One region of the Kitasatospora sp. NPDC088391 genome, then DNA from elsewhere that is predicted to be linked to it. Evidence: riboswitches for the same ligand, from Rfam matches in the RefSeq annotation. Region 1 holds a riboswitch; the other holds the start of a gene.
What was found. Region 1 has a riboswitch for cobalamin ahead of metE (5-methyltetrahydropteroyltriglutamate--homocysteine S-methyltransferase). Riboswitches for the same ligand answer to the same signal wherever they lie in the genome.
Positions count from the first base shown of each region.

Region 2: linked by a shared signal. The riboswitch ahead of ACIQBJ_RS22680 (ribonucleoside-diphosphate reductase subunit alpha) and the one ahead of metE (5-methyltetrahydropteroyltriglutamate--homocysteine S-methyltransferase) in region 1 are both predicted to bind cobalamin.

Region 1 covers NZ_JBIVNB010000001.1:769,102-776,199, forward strand. The annotation lists gene ACIQBJ_RS03300 (NACHT domain-containing protein) at 1-3,659, shown strand, start outside; cobalamin riboswitch at 4,351-4,576, shown strand; gene metE (5-methyltetrahydropteroyltriglutamate--homocysteine S-methyltransferase) at 4,723-7,047, shown strand.
Region 2 covers NZ_JBIVNB010000007.1:313,486-320,583, reverse strand. The annotation lists gene mctP (monocarboxylate uptake permease MctP) at 1-458, shown strand, start outside; gene ACIQBJ_RS22695 (histidine phosphatase family protein) at 613-1,368, shown strand; gene ACIQBJ_RS22690 (helix-turn-helix domain-containing protein) at 1,396-2,370, opposite strand; gene ACIQBJ_RS22685 (GNAT family N-acetyltransferase) at 2,640-3,155, shown strand; cobalamin riboswitch at 3,282-3,409, shown strand; gene ACIQBJ_RS22680 (ribonucleoside-diphosphate reductase subunit alpha) at 3,583-5,997, shown strand; gene ACIQBJ_RS22675 (ribonucleotide-diphosphate reductase subunit beta) at 6,018-7,013, shown strand; gene def (peptide deformylase) at 7,096-7,098, opposite strand, start outside.

The DNA.
Region 1 (7,098 bases):
ACGCGCTCCGCCTACGGGTCGCCTGCCGCACCGGCGATTACCCGGCCCGCCTGACCCGGGTCCTGCACGAGACCTTCGGCAGTTGCGCGCTGCTGGACCTCGCCCCGCTCTCGCGCAAGGACGCGGTGATGCTCGCCGAGAGCGCCCTCACCGGCACCGAGGGCACCGACACCGGCCGGGGGGAGCAGTTGGTCGCGGAGATCGTCGCCGTCCGCGCCGGCGCCCTAGCCAGCGTGCCGCTCACCCTCGAACTGATGGTGCGCACCTACCTGACGACCGGTCATCTCGCTGGCGGCGCGCTCGAACTATTCGACAGTGGCGTGCAGTTGCTGGCGCAGGAGTACGACGAGGAGCGGTGCCCCGCCTCGCCGCCCTCCACCACGTGGCTGCAACGGCTGGAGATCGCGGGCCGGATCGCCGCCCGGCTGGTTCTGTCCGGTCGGCGCACACTCTGGCAGGGCACCCCGCTGGACGGCGGCCCGCGCGCCACCGACCTGGACGTCGACACCCTCCCAGGCGGCAGCGAGCGGACGCCCGTCGACGGTAAGCCCTTCGACGTCACCCCGGCCGCCCTCGCCGAAACGCTCGCGACCGGTCTGTTCACCGCCGCCGGACCCCACCGCCTCGCCTTCCGGCACTCCTCGATCGCCGCCTTCCTCACTGCCCGGCACCTGCTCGCCCGCTCCGTCACGGACGCCGAACTGCAGCGCCTGTTCCTGGTCGGCAATCCCGGCGAGGAGATCTCCGGCATCCCGGTCCCGCTCCGCGAAACCGCCTCCTGGCTGGTCGCCCTCGCCCCCGCGCGCACGCAGTGGCTGGCCTCCGCCGACCCGGAGAGCCTCGCCATGCACAGCGGGCTGGTCCGCGCCGACAATGTCAAGGAGCTGATCGTCGGCCGACTGCTGGAACGGGCCGTCGACGTCGAACTGGGCGAAACCTGGTGGCCGCACACGCGGTGGGTGCTCGGCCACCCCGGCCTGTCCCGCCAACTCCTCCCCGCCCTCGCCACCGACCCCGCCGACCTCACCGACTGGCCCACCCTGGCCCGCGCCCGCGTGGCCCTCCGCCTGGCAGAACAGTGCCCCTCCGCAGAGCTGACGTCCCCCCTGCTGAAGGTCGCAGCCAACCCTGCCTGGCCGGCCGACGACCGTGCCCACGCGGCCAGGAACGCCATGGGCTGCGACCCGGCCACGGCCGCTCCCGCGCTGCGGAAGGTCCTGGCCGACCTGGCCGAGGACCCCGATGCGGATCGCTTTCACGCTCTGCGCGGCAGCCTGCTGAGCCTGCTCTGGCCCCGCTTCCTCGACACGGAGGCGATGCTGAAAGCGCTGACCGCCCCGCCCTCCTATGAGCGGTACGGACTGTATGAGAATTTTCTTTCCACCCTTCCCACCACGTGCCCGCAAAACGCTGTCCCGCAGGTTCTGAGCTGGGCCGTCGAAAACATTTCCAAACCTGCTGGCGAAGGCAGAATTCACGGCATCATTGTCATCGATGAGAGATTTTCCTCCGAAATCATCGACCGGGCATTGAGCGCGCCCGACTGGGCGGCCATGATTCCCGATGTCGCCCGAATCGCCGCCACCCGCTTCTTGCATCACAGAAAAATAGAATTCCCCACCGCGCTGAATCCAGTCCTGGTCGACGGGTCGGATCCTGTCGAGGTTCGGGAAATGCGCCGCGCACTCGCCACCGCCATGCTCGACCACCGGTCGGACACGGACGAAGGCGGGAGATATTTTGCCTGGCTTGTCATTCGCGAATGGTCGTCACCTCATCGCTCGCTCTTCGAAAGCCTTTTGCCTCAGGGCAACAGGACCACGCTGCTCGACAGCAGCGATTTCGCCTGGGCCCTTGCCCGCGCAGCCGAGTGTGCGACAGACAGCCGACTCGCCGACGGCTACGCCCACTTGGCCTCGGTCCTCTTCGACATCGACAACAGGGAGCACTTCGAACTCGCATACCACGATCAAGAAAACCCGGCCTGGAAATATCTTTCCTGGTTCTACCAGCCCTTTGAGATCCATGGCGAACTGGCCAAGATATGGCGGCGCAACCACCGGTCCTCCGCCGCACCGACATGGTCGGAGCGAGAGAAATTCACCGCACATCAACTTTTGCTGTGGGAGAGGGTGTCCTCGGGGGACACCGACAGCTTCTGGATGCTCCTGTGGAACTTCCAGGTCGATCCGGACAGGGGGCTGATCGTCCCCCACTTCACCGTCGACATCCCGGAATGGCCGGGGTCCTCGGTCCTACCCGAGGAGTTTCTGGCCGAACTGCCGGTGTACGCCCTGAACTTCCTGCAGCGCGAGAACGATCACGCCGAGGAGTGGCTGGGTCTCGGCCAGGAGGACAAGCGCGCATGGGCCGGACTCATCTCGCTGGTCCTGCTGGAGAACGACAACAGGTTGGACGATCTCCCTGCCGATCGGTGGGGTGCATGGATGGGGGCCATCGCCAACGGCACTCTGCTCTCCCCCGAGACATGGGACGCACTCCTCCGAAGGGCAGTCACCCATGATCCCGTCGGACTCGCCAGGGCGATCAAGACCCTCTCCGAGAGGCAGTTCTCCGCAGGATCGGAATCGTGGGTCCTGGAGCGGGTCGAGGCATGCTGGTCGCCGACCGTCAGGGCAGTGGTGGAAGATCTGTTCGCCCTGCTGTCTGCGGCCTTGGTCCCTGGCTGCTGCGCCGATCGGGCAGCCGATGCAGCAGCCCTTTGGGAAGCGATCACGGAAAAGCGCACCGACGGCCGACCTGCGCTGGTCCGCAGCTGGACCAAGCTGCTCAGCCGGCTCCTCGCCGACGGTTGCCCTCTCGCGCTGGAGATCGCCGAGCACGCACTCGCGGTGGCCGGGGAAAGCAGTGCGGCCCCGGAAGTCGACATCGCCGTCATCGCCGCCCAGTTGCTTCTCGCCCACAGCGCATCGGATGCATGGCCGCTTTTCGAAGAACTGGCCAGCATGCCGGAACCGTTCGGCCGGGCCCTCGCCCTGGGGCTCTCCCAGGACGACAGCCGGGCCCTCATCGAGAACCACGCCGACGAGTCAGGACTGCGCGAAACCTATTACTGGCTGAACCGGTACTTCCCGGCGCACCACTACGTCCGGCCGACGGGAGCCTACGCGGTCACGCCCGAGATGACGGCCCGGGAGTGGCGGGATTCCCTGCCCGGTCTGCTGAGCCGTCGTGGGACTCCCGCCGCGGTCGCCGAACTACGGGGGCTGGCTGCCGAGTTCCCCGATCGGCTGAGCCTGCGGGCCGCGCTGGTTGCGGCGCGGGCCAACTGCCTCGCGGCGACCTGGACACCGGCTGACCTCGACGAGGTCGTCCGCGTCCTGTCGGGGGCTGGCCGCCGGAGCCGCCCCGCGCAGGAGGAAGCCGCACTGGTCGAAATCCTGCAGGAATTCCCCGACATGATGAGCCGTGAGTTCCGGAACGGGATCCTGCGGGACATGCAGACCCTCATGGGCTCCCACGGGTTCCTCCCGGTGGCGGACCACAGTATCGCCGTCGACTACCTGCGGGCGATCGCCGCCTACGTGTACGGCGAGGGCGGGCCGCCGGCGCGGCGCGCCCTGCTGGCCGCGCTGGCAGGAGCCCGCCCCGACGAGGGGGCGCTGGTGAGGCTCCAGGCGCTGTGCGCAGCCGAGTGACGGCCCGTCGGCAGCGCGGTGCAACTCCCGGGCGCGGGACCGACGGGGTCGGGCGTCCCGGCTCCAGGGCCCGACTTGGCGTCAGACGGTGCGGTCGGCGAGAATCCGGGCGACGGTGTCCGGGTCGTCGGGGGTGATGGCGGGGCGTACTGGCGGCCGAGGACCAGGGCGAGGCTCTTGCCGGGGCGGCGGGTGTCGAGGTTCCACCAGTGGGGGAGGTCGCCGGAGCCCCAGACCCGCCGTCTGCGGACCTTGTTGACTCCGGTCAGGGGCAGCGTCTCGACGCCCCGGACGGCCGCGTAGGGGATCCGCTTGGAGCCCAGGGGTGGTAGCGGCGGATCGTCAGGCCCTGGTCGTCGCAGCGGATGCCGCCGCCGTCGTAGCGGGGTACGCTCCCGTTCATCTGTCCCTCCGGTGGGGGTGGTTGACGTGGTGTCGGCCGGGCAGGCCGCGGCAGCCTCAGGGGCTCGGGCTGCCTAAGGGGCAGGGCGAAGATCCCGGCGACCTTCTCGTCGGTGTCGAAGGCGACGCGCGCCTTCATCTCGCTGGCCTCGTAGCGCAGCGGGATGTCGACGACGGTGTGGTCGCCGATCCAGCGGACGAACGGCTCGCCGGAGCCGATGCATCGCCCGCCGGGTCCCGCGCGAGCGCCGCTGCGGCCGTGCGCAACCTCCCCGGCCGCAGAGGCCGTTACACTGGCCGCGCAACTGGTTCGCCCTGTCCGCCAGGCAGAGCGTCGCAAGAGGGAACCCGGTGGGAATCCGGGACTGCCCCGCAGCGGTGAGCGGGAACGACCGCCGTCATACGCACTGGGCCCGGACGGGCCTGGGAAGCGACGGCCAGTAGGTGCCCGGGAGTGCCGAACTCCCCGGGTGTGCCCGCGAGTCCGAAGACCTGCCCGTTGCCCGGGCGCGACCGTTCGCGCCCGGCCCCCGGTGACCTCGTGGGCGGGTCGGCGTGCACCTCCGGCGGAGCCGTTGCGGCGTCCGGCCGGTTCCGCGCACCTTCGCGTCCTCGCCCCGTCCCGGGTGCTTGAGGAGACAGACTCGCGAAGGAGAGTCCCTTGACCACGAAGTCCGCAGCCGCGGCCGTCGCCACCGTCCACGGATACCCCCGCCAGGGCGGGAACCGGGAGTTGAAGAAGGCGGTCGAGGGCTACTGGAAGGGCGCCGTCACCGCCGACGCGCTCCGCTCCACCGCCGCCGAACTGCGCTGCGCCAACTGGCGGCAGCTGGCCGGCGCCGGGATCACCGAAGTCCCCACCGGCGACTTCTCGCTGTACGACCACGTGCTGGACACCACGGTCGCGCTCGGCGCGGTCCCGCCCCGGCACCGGGCGGCGTTCGACGCCGACCCGCTGGACGGCTACTTCGCGATGGCGCGCGGCACCCAGCAGGCGCCGCCGCTGGAGATGACCAAGTGGTTCGACACCAACTACCACTACCTCGTACCGGAGTTGGGGCCGGACACGGTGTTCTCCGCGCACTCCGCGAAGCAGGTCGGCGAGCTGCGCGAGGCGCTCGGCCAGGGCTACCGGGCCCGCCCGGTGCTGCTCGGCCCGGTCACCTACCTGCTGCTCGCCAAGCCCGCGCCCGACGGGCCCGCCGACTTCGAGCCGCTGACCCTGCTGGACCGGCTGCTGCCGGTGTACGCCGAACTGCTGGCCGACCTGCGGGCGGCGGGCGCCGAGTGGGTGCAGTTGGACGAACCCGCGCTCGTCCAGGACCGCACCCCGGCCGAGCTGAACGCCACCGCCCGCGCCTACCGCGCGCTGGGCGCGCTGACGGACCGTCCGAAGCTGCTGGTCGCCTCGTACTTCGAGCGCCTCGGCGAGGCGCTGATCACGCTCTCCAAGGCCCCGGTGGACGGCCTGGCGCTGGACTTCACCGGCCCGGCGGCCGGGAACCTGACCGACCTGGCGGCCGTCGGCGGCCTGCCCGGCAAGCGGCTGGTCGCGGGCGTGGTCGACGGCCGCAACGTGTGGATCAACGACCTGGGCGCCTCGCTGACCACGCTCGGCACCCTGCTCGGCCTGGCCGGCACGGTGGACGTCGCCCCGTCCTGCTCGCTGCTGCACGTGCCGCTGGACACCGCCGCGGAACGGGACGTCGACCCGCAGATCGGCCGCTGGCTGGCGTTCGCCCGGCAGAAGGCCGCCGAGACGGCGCTGCTGGCCCGGGCCCTGCGCGAGGGCTCGCCCGCGATCGCCGCCCCACTCGCCGCCAACCGGGCCGACCTGGCCTCCCGCGCCGCCTCCCCGATCACCCGCGACCCGGCCGTCCGGGCCCGGGCCGCCGCCGTCACCGACGCCGACACCCGCAGGGGCGCCGAGTACGCCGTCCGGGCCGCGGCGCAGCGGGCCCGGCTGCAGCTGCCGCTGCTGCCCGCCACCACCATCGGCTCCTTCCCACAGACCGGCGAACTGCGCACCGCCCGGGCCGAGTTGAACGCGGGACGACTGGACGCGGCGGACTACCGCAAGCGGATGGAGGCCGAGGTCCGCGAGGTGGTCGCGTACCAGGAGCGGGCCGGGCTGGACGTGCTGGTGCACGGCGAGCCCGAGCGCAACGACATGGTGCAGTACTTCGCCGAGCAGCTGACCGGCTACCTGGCGACCCGGCACGGCTGGGTGCAGTCCTACGGCACCCGGTACGTGCGGCCGCCGGTGCTGGCGGGCGACATCTCCCGTCCGGAGCCGATGACCGTCGACTGGTTCGCCTACGCGCAGGGCCTCACCGACCGCCCGGTCAAGGGCATGCTGACCGGCCCGGTCACCATGCTGGCCTGGTCGTTCGTCCGCGACGACCTGCCGCTCGCCGACACCGCCCGGCAGGTCGCGCTCGCCCTGCGCGACGAGGTCGTCGACCTGGAGGCGGCGGGCGCCGCCGTGATCCAGGTCGACGAGCCCGCGCTGCGCGAGACGCTGCCGCTGCGCCGCGCCGGGTGGCCCGCGTACCTCGACTGGGCGACCGACGCGTTCCGGCTCACCACCTCCGGGGTCCGCGCCGACACCCAGGTGCACACCCACATGTGCTACGCCGAGTTCGGCGACATCCTGCACGCCATCGAGGAGTTGGACGCGGACGTGATCTCGCTGGAGGCCGCCCGCTCGCACATGCGGATCGCCCGGGAACTCGGCGACGCCGGCTACCTCGCCGAGGTCGGCCCGGGCGTGTGGGACATCCACTCCCCGCGCGTGCCGAGCACCGAGGAGGCGCTGCGCCTGCTGCGGGCCGGGCTGGCGGCGATCCCGGCCGAACGCCTGTGGGTCAACCCCGACTGCGGGTTGAAGACCCGCGGCTGGCCGGAGACCCGGGCCTCGATCGACAGCCTGGTCGCCGCCGCCCGCACCCTGCGCGCGGAACTGCGGGACCGGCGGATCGACTGACACGGCACCGGTCCGGGCAGGCGGGCACACCGCCCGCCCGCCCGGACCGGC
Region 2 (7,098 bases), on a different contig from region 1:
AGCTCGCCTCGCTGCTGGTGAAGGTCGGCGCGCTGGCCTTCGTGCTGGTGATGGACAAGCAGGCGGCGATCAACCTGCAGCTGCTGGGCGGCCTGTGGATCCTGCAGACCGCGGTGGCGCTGGTGGCGGGCCTGTTCACCCGGTGGTTCCACCGCTGGGCGCTGCTGGCGGGCTGGGTGGTCGGCATGGTCTACGGCACCTGGACGGCCTGGGGGCTGTCCTCGCCGGCGACCAAGCACTTCGGCGGGAACAGCGCGAAGATCCCGGGGATCGGCGAGATCGGCTACATCGGTCTGACGGCGTTCGTGCTGAACCTGGGGGTGGCGGTGGTGCTGACGCTCGTCCTGCGGGCCCTGAAGGCCCCGGAGGGCGTCGACGAGACCGCTCCGGCGGACTATGCCGCGGAGACCGGCGACGAGGCCGTGGAGCGCGCTCCGCAGCCCGCCTCGGCGCACTGACGCACCGGGGGCGCACGGGCCCGTCCCGTGCGCCCTGTGGTCGCGCCGTTGCCTCGATCGACACCGGGGTGACGGCGCGATCATCTGTTATGACCGCCCGCCGAGCGGAGAAGACCGGGGAGAGAACCAGCACCACCGACACGGGGAGCCTCGGATGACCGACCTGACCGCGGTACGCAACGGCCACCGGCCGGACGACGGGCTCCCGGGGGGCGGCAGACGGCTCCCCTCGGTGCTGGTCGCCACCCGGCACGGCGAGTCCACCGCCAACGTGGAGTTCCGGCACGCCGACGCGACCGGCGCGCTCTCCGTCCCGATCACCTCCCGGGACGCCGACATCCCGCTCTCCCTGCACGGCCAGGACCAGGCCCGCGACCTGGGCCGCTGGTGGGCCGCCCGGCCGCCCGCGGACCGGCCCCGGGCGGTCTGGTGCTCCCCGTACGTGCGGACGGCGGAGACCGCCCGGATCGCGCTCGCCCAGGCGAGCGGGCTGGGCGCCGTCCCGGTCGGGCTGGCGGTCCGCTACGACGAGCGGCTGCGCGACCGCGAGCTGGGCGTGCTGGAGATGCTCACCAAGGCCGCGATCGAGCGCGACCACCCGGCCGAGGCGGAGCGCCGGCGGCGGCTGGGCGAGCTGTACTACCGGCCGCCGGGCGGCGAGTCCTGGCTGGACGTGGCGCTGCGGGTCCGCGACCTGCTGCGCGACCTGTGCGAGGAGGAGGCGGGGCGGCCGGTCCTGGTGGTCGCGCACGACTGCACGGTGCTGATGCTGCGCCAGGTGCTGGACCGGCTCGGCGAGGAGGAGCTGCTGGCGCTGGACCCGGTGGCGAACTGCTCGGCCAGCGTGTGGCGGGCCCGGGACGGGCGGCTGCGGCCGGCCGGCTGGAACCGGACCGAGCACCTGTCCTGAGGGCGCGGCGGGCGCCCGGGAGCCCGCTCAGACGCTCTGTCGCACCCCGGCCCGGCCGGTCCCGCCGAAGGCCCGCCGGTAGGCCAGCGGGGTGGTGCCGAGCCGGCGGCCGAAGTGGTGCCGCAGGGTGGCGGCGTTGCCGAAGCCGCAGCGGGCGGCGACCGCGTCGACGCTCTCCTCGGTGGACTCCAGCAGGCGCTGCGCGAACAGCACCCGCTGGCCGGTCAGCCAGCGGTGCGGGGTGGTGCCGGTCTCCTGCTGGAAGCGCCGGGCGAAGGTCCGCGGCGACATGTGGGCGCGCCGGGCGAGGTCCTCGACGCTGCTCTCCCGGTCGAGGTGGCGGCGCATCCAGTCGAGCACGCCGGTCAGCGAGTCGGCGCCGTCCTCGGGCAGCGGGCGGCTGATGAACTGGGCCTGGCCGCCCTCCCGGTGCGGGGCGACGACCATCCGGCGGGCGATCCCGCGGGCCACCTCGGCGCCCTGCTCCTGGCGGACCAGGTGCAGGCAGGCGTCGATGCCGGCGGCGGTGCCGGCCGAGGTGATCACCGGGTGGTCGTCCACGTACAGCACGTCGGGTTCGACGGTGGTGAGCGGGAAGCGGGCGGCCATCAGGTCGGCGTACTGCCAGTGGGTGGTGGAGCGGCGGCCGTCGAGCAGTCCGGCGGCGCCGAGCAGGAAGCTGCCGGAGCAGATCGACAGCAGCCGGGCGCCGCGGTCGTGGGCGGCCCGCAGCGCCTCGATCAGCACGGCCGGGTACTGCTCGCGAATGCCGGTGGCGGTGGCGATCACCAGGTCGGCCTCGGCGATCCGTTCGGGGCCGTGCGGGACGTGGACGTCGAAACCGGCGTGGGTGCGCATCGGGCCGGGGCGGTCGCCGACCAGGCCGAACTCGTAGACCGGCAGGCCGGCCCCGCTCCGGTCCAGGCCGAAGACCTCGCAGGCCACGCCCAGTTCGAAGGGGTGGATCTCCTCCAGCACGATCACCGCGACGTTGCTCAGCATCCGCCCAGCATGGCAGTGGCAGGATTTCGCGGCAATGGGGCGTTCCTGCCACTCGTCGCGGCGGGCGCCGGGCGGGAGGGTGGAGCCATGACCACCGCGCTCGCCCTGCTGGGCTTCCTCGGCAGTTTCGGACTCCTCGGCGTCCTGGTCGGCCGCGACCTGGAACGCACCACCGCCCACGGTCGCTCGGACCGGCACCGGCCCACCGGCTACCCCTACGACCCGGACCTGCACGACCCGCGCCGGAGCGCGTCCGGCACACTGTCCGGATGCGCTCCCCGATCGTCCGCCGCGCCCTCGACCACGACCTCGCCGCAGCCGCGGAGGTCACCGTCGAGGCTTTCGTCGGCGACGGCCACACCCGGCCCGACTCCGACTACGTCCACCTCCTCCGCGACACCGCCCGCCGCAACCGGGAGGCCGAACTCCTGGTCGCCGTCGACGACGCGGGAACCGGAGCCGTGCTCGGCTGCGTGACCTTCGCCGCGGGCGGCACCCCGTGGGCCGACATCGCCGGGCCGGACGAGGGCGAGATCCGGATGCTCGCGGTCGGCGCGGCGGCCCGCGGCCGCGGCGTCGGCCGGGCCCTGGTGGCGGCCTCGATGGACCGCAGCCGGGAACTCGGCCTGGCCGGGATGGCGTTCTCCACCCGTCCGGAGATGCGCCACGCCCACCGGATCTACGACGCGCTGGGCTTCGCCCTGGCGCCCGAGCGCTACTGGTCGCCGCACCCCGGCACCGACCTGCTGGTGTACACGACGCGGTTCCCGCACGCACCGTCCTAGGGCGCTCCCCCGGCCCCCGGCGGGCCGTCCCCGACGGCCCGCCACCGGTGTTTTCGTTGTCTACGCGCGGCGCCACCGACACGACACGCTCTACTACATCTGGTGCTTCCAGCTCCAGCCGCCACTACATGTATGCTCACTCTCGCTGTCGACGCAGGGGAACCCGGTGCGAGTCCGGGACTGCCCCGCAACGGTGAGCGGGCTGTAGCGACGCCCGCAGAGTCCGAGGACCTGCCGACGGTGTGCGACACGGCATCCCCGCAGACGCCATGCAGCACAGCTTTGCCGTCCGGTCTCGCGGGCGGACCGGGGGTGGTCTTCGGCGCGCCGGAACGCGTACGCGTTCCTCCGTGCTGCCCTCCCCTGGCCGCGTACGGTCCCGGACACCCCGAGCCACGTCCGCCGCCGCCACAGGAGAGAGTGCGCCTTGACCGTCGCCGCCTCAGTCACCCTGCCGTCCCAGGGAACCGCCGACGCCTTCACCGACCCCGGTGCGGCGCTGCTCCGGCTGCTCACCGACCGCAGCACCGATCTCCCCCAGGTGGACCCCGGCCACGTCGCCGCCGCCGCGCTGCGCGGCCGCCACGCCGGCTCGGACTTCGCCGAGCTGCGCGGGCTGGCCGTGGAGGCCGCCGCGTCGATGATCGCCGAGGACCCGCAGTACTCGAAGCTGGCCGCCCGCCTGCTGGCGCTGGAGATCCGCGACGAGGCCGCCACCCAGCAGGTCACCTCGTTCTCCTCCTCGGTGGCCGTGGGCCACGCCGAGGGCCTGATCGGCGACGCCACCGCCGCGTTCGTGGCCGAGCACGCCGACCTGTTCGACTCGCTGATCGACGAGTCGGGCGACGACCGCTTCGAGTACTTCGGCCTGCGCACCGTGCAGTCCCGCTACCTGCTGCGCCACCCGATCACCCGCAAGGTGGTCGAGACCCCGCAGCACTTCCTGCTGCGCGTGGCGGCGGGCCTGGCGGTCGGCACCTCCCAGGAGTCGGTGCGCGAGGTCGCCGAGCTGTACACCCTGATGAGCCGCCTGGAGTACCTGACCAGCTCGCCGACGCTGTTCAACTCCGGCACCCGGCACCCGCAGATGTCCTCCTGCTACCTGCTGGACTCGCCGCTGGACAACCTGGACTCGATCTACAACCGGTACGCCCAGATCGCCCGGCTGTCCAAGCACGCCGGCGGCATCGGCCTGTCCTACTCGCGGATCCGCTCGCGCGGTTCGCTGATCCGCGGCACCAACGGCAAGTCGAACGGCATCGTGCCGTTCCTGCGCACCCTGGACTCCTCCGTGGCGGCGGTCAACCAGGGCGGCCGGCGCAAGGGCGCGGCCTGCGTCTACCTGGAGACCTGGCACGCCGACATCGAGGAGTTCCTGGAGCTCCGCGACAACACCGGCGAGGAGGCCCGCCGGACCCACAACCTGAACCTGGCGCACTGGATCCCGGACGAGTTCATGCGCCGCGTGAACGCCAACGCCGACTGGTCGCTGTTCTCCCCGGCCGACGTGCCCGAGCTGGTCGACCTGTGGGGCGCCGAGTTCGACGAGGCGTACGTCAAGGCCGAGCTGGCCGGCAAGGCCGTCCGCACCATCCCGGCGCAGACCCTGTACGCCCGGATGATGCGCACCCTGGCGCAGACCGGCAACGGCTGGATGACCTTCAAGGACGCCTCCAACCGGGCCGCCAACCAGACCGCGCTGCCGGGCCGCACGGTGCACTCCTCGAACCTGTGCACCGAGATCCTGGAGGTCACCGACGACTCGGAGACCGCGGTCTGCAACCTCGGCTCGGTCAACCTGGGCGCGCACGTCGCCGCCGGCGCCACCGCCGCCGACCTGGCGAACGCGATGGACTGGGACCGGCTGGACGCCACCGTGCGCACCGCGGTGACCTTCCTCGACCGCGTGATCGACATCAACTTCTACCCGACCACCGAGGCCGGGACGTCCAACTCCCGCTGGCGGCCGGTCGGCCTGGGCGTGATGGGCCTCCAGGACGTCTTCTTCCAGCTCCGGCTGGACTTCGACTCGGCCGAGGCGAAGGCCCTGTCCACGCTGATCGCCGAGCGCATCATGCTCACCGCCTACGAGCGCTCCGCCGACCTGGCCGAGCAGTTCGGCCGGCACGAGGCGTACGGCGAGACCCGCGCGGCCCGCGGCCAGCTGCACATCGACCACTTCGGCAGCGCGGACCCGCGGTGGACGGAGCGCTGGGACGCGCTGCGCGCCCGGATCGCCACCACCGGCCTGCGCAACTCGCTGCTGCTGGCGATCGCCCCGACCGCGACCATCGCGTCCATCGCGGGCGTCTACGAGTGCATCGAGCCGCAGGTCTCCAACCTGTTCAAGCGCGAGACCCTCTCCGGCGAGTTCCTCCAGGTCAACCCGTACCTGGTGCGCGAGCTGAAGGAGCTGGGCGTCTGGGACCAGCAGACCCGGGACGCGCTGCGCGACGCCAACGGCTCCATCCAGGAGTTCAACTGGCTGCCGCAGGAGGTCCGTTCGCTGTACCGCACGGCGTGGGAGCTGCCGCAGCGCGCCCTGATCGACCTGGCCGCCGCGCGCCAGCCGTACATCGACCAGAGCCAGTCGCTGAACCTGTTCATGGCGGCGCCGACCATCGGCAAGCTCTCCTCGATGTACTCGTACGCGTGGAAGGTCGGTCTGAAGACCACCTACTACCTGCGCTCGCGCCCGGCGACCCGGATCGCCCAGGCCGCGTCCGGCGCCACCCGCACCGCCGCCCCCGTGCCGGTGCAGACCCCTTCCCTCTCCCAGGCCGAGCAGGACGCCATCGCCTGCTCGCTGGAGAACCCCGAGTCCTGCGAGGCCTGCCAGTGAGCACCGACGACCGGAAGAAGATGCTGCTCGACCCGGGCTTCGAGCTGACGCTCCGTCCGATGCGCTACCCGTCGTTCTACGACCGGTACCGGGACGCGATCAAGAACACCTGGACCGTGGAGGAGGTGGACCTGCACTCCGACGTCGCCGACCTCGCCAAGCTCTCCGAGGGCGAGCGGCACATGATCGGGCGGCTGGTCGCGTTCTTCGCCACCGGTGACTCGATCGTCTCCAACAACGTGGTGCTGAGCCTCTACAAGCACATCAACTCCCCCGAGGCCCGCCTGTACCTGTCGCGGCAGCTGTTCGAGGAGGCCGTGCACGTCCAGTTCTACCTGACGCTGCTGGACACCTACCTGCCCGACCCGGAGGACCGCAACGCGGCCTTCGCCGCGGTGGAGAACATCCCCTCCATCGCGCAGAAGGCCCAGTTCTGCTTCAAGTACATGAACGCGGTCGACCACCTCGACTCGCTGCAGTCCAAGGACGACCGCCGGGCCTTCCTGCTCAACCTGATCTGCTTCGCGGCCTGCGTCGAGGGCCTGTTCTTCTACGGCGCGTTCGCCTACGTGTACTGGTTCCGCAGCCGCGGCCTGCTGCACGGCCTGGCGACCGGCACCAACTGGGTGTTCCGCGACGAGTCGATGCACATGGACTTCGCGTTCTCGGTGGTCGACACCGTCCGCGAGGAGGAGCCCGACCTCTTCGACGACAAGATGGCGCGGCAGGTCACCGAGATGCTGGAGGAGGCCGTCGAGGCCGAGCTCCAGTTCGCCCGCGACCTGTGCGGCGAGGGCCTGCCCGGCATGAACACCGAGTCGATGCGCGAGTACCTGCAGGCGGTCGCCGACCAGCGGCTGGCCCGCCTCGGCCTGCCGGTCCGGTACGGCTCGACCAACCCGTTCGGGTTCATGGAGCTGCAGAACGTCCAGGAGCTGACCAACTTCTTCGAGCGCCGGGTCTCCGCGTACCAGGTCGCCGTCGAGGGCTCGGTCTCCTTCGACGACGACTTCTAGGCCGCGCCCGCCGCACCGGCCGCACGCGACAGGGCCGCACCCCCGCCGGGGGTGCGGCCCTGTCGCCGTTCCTGCCGGGCCGTCA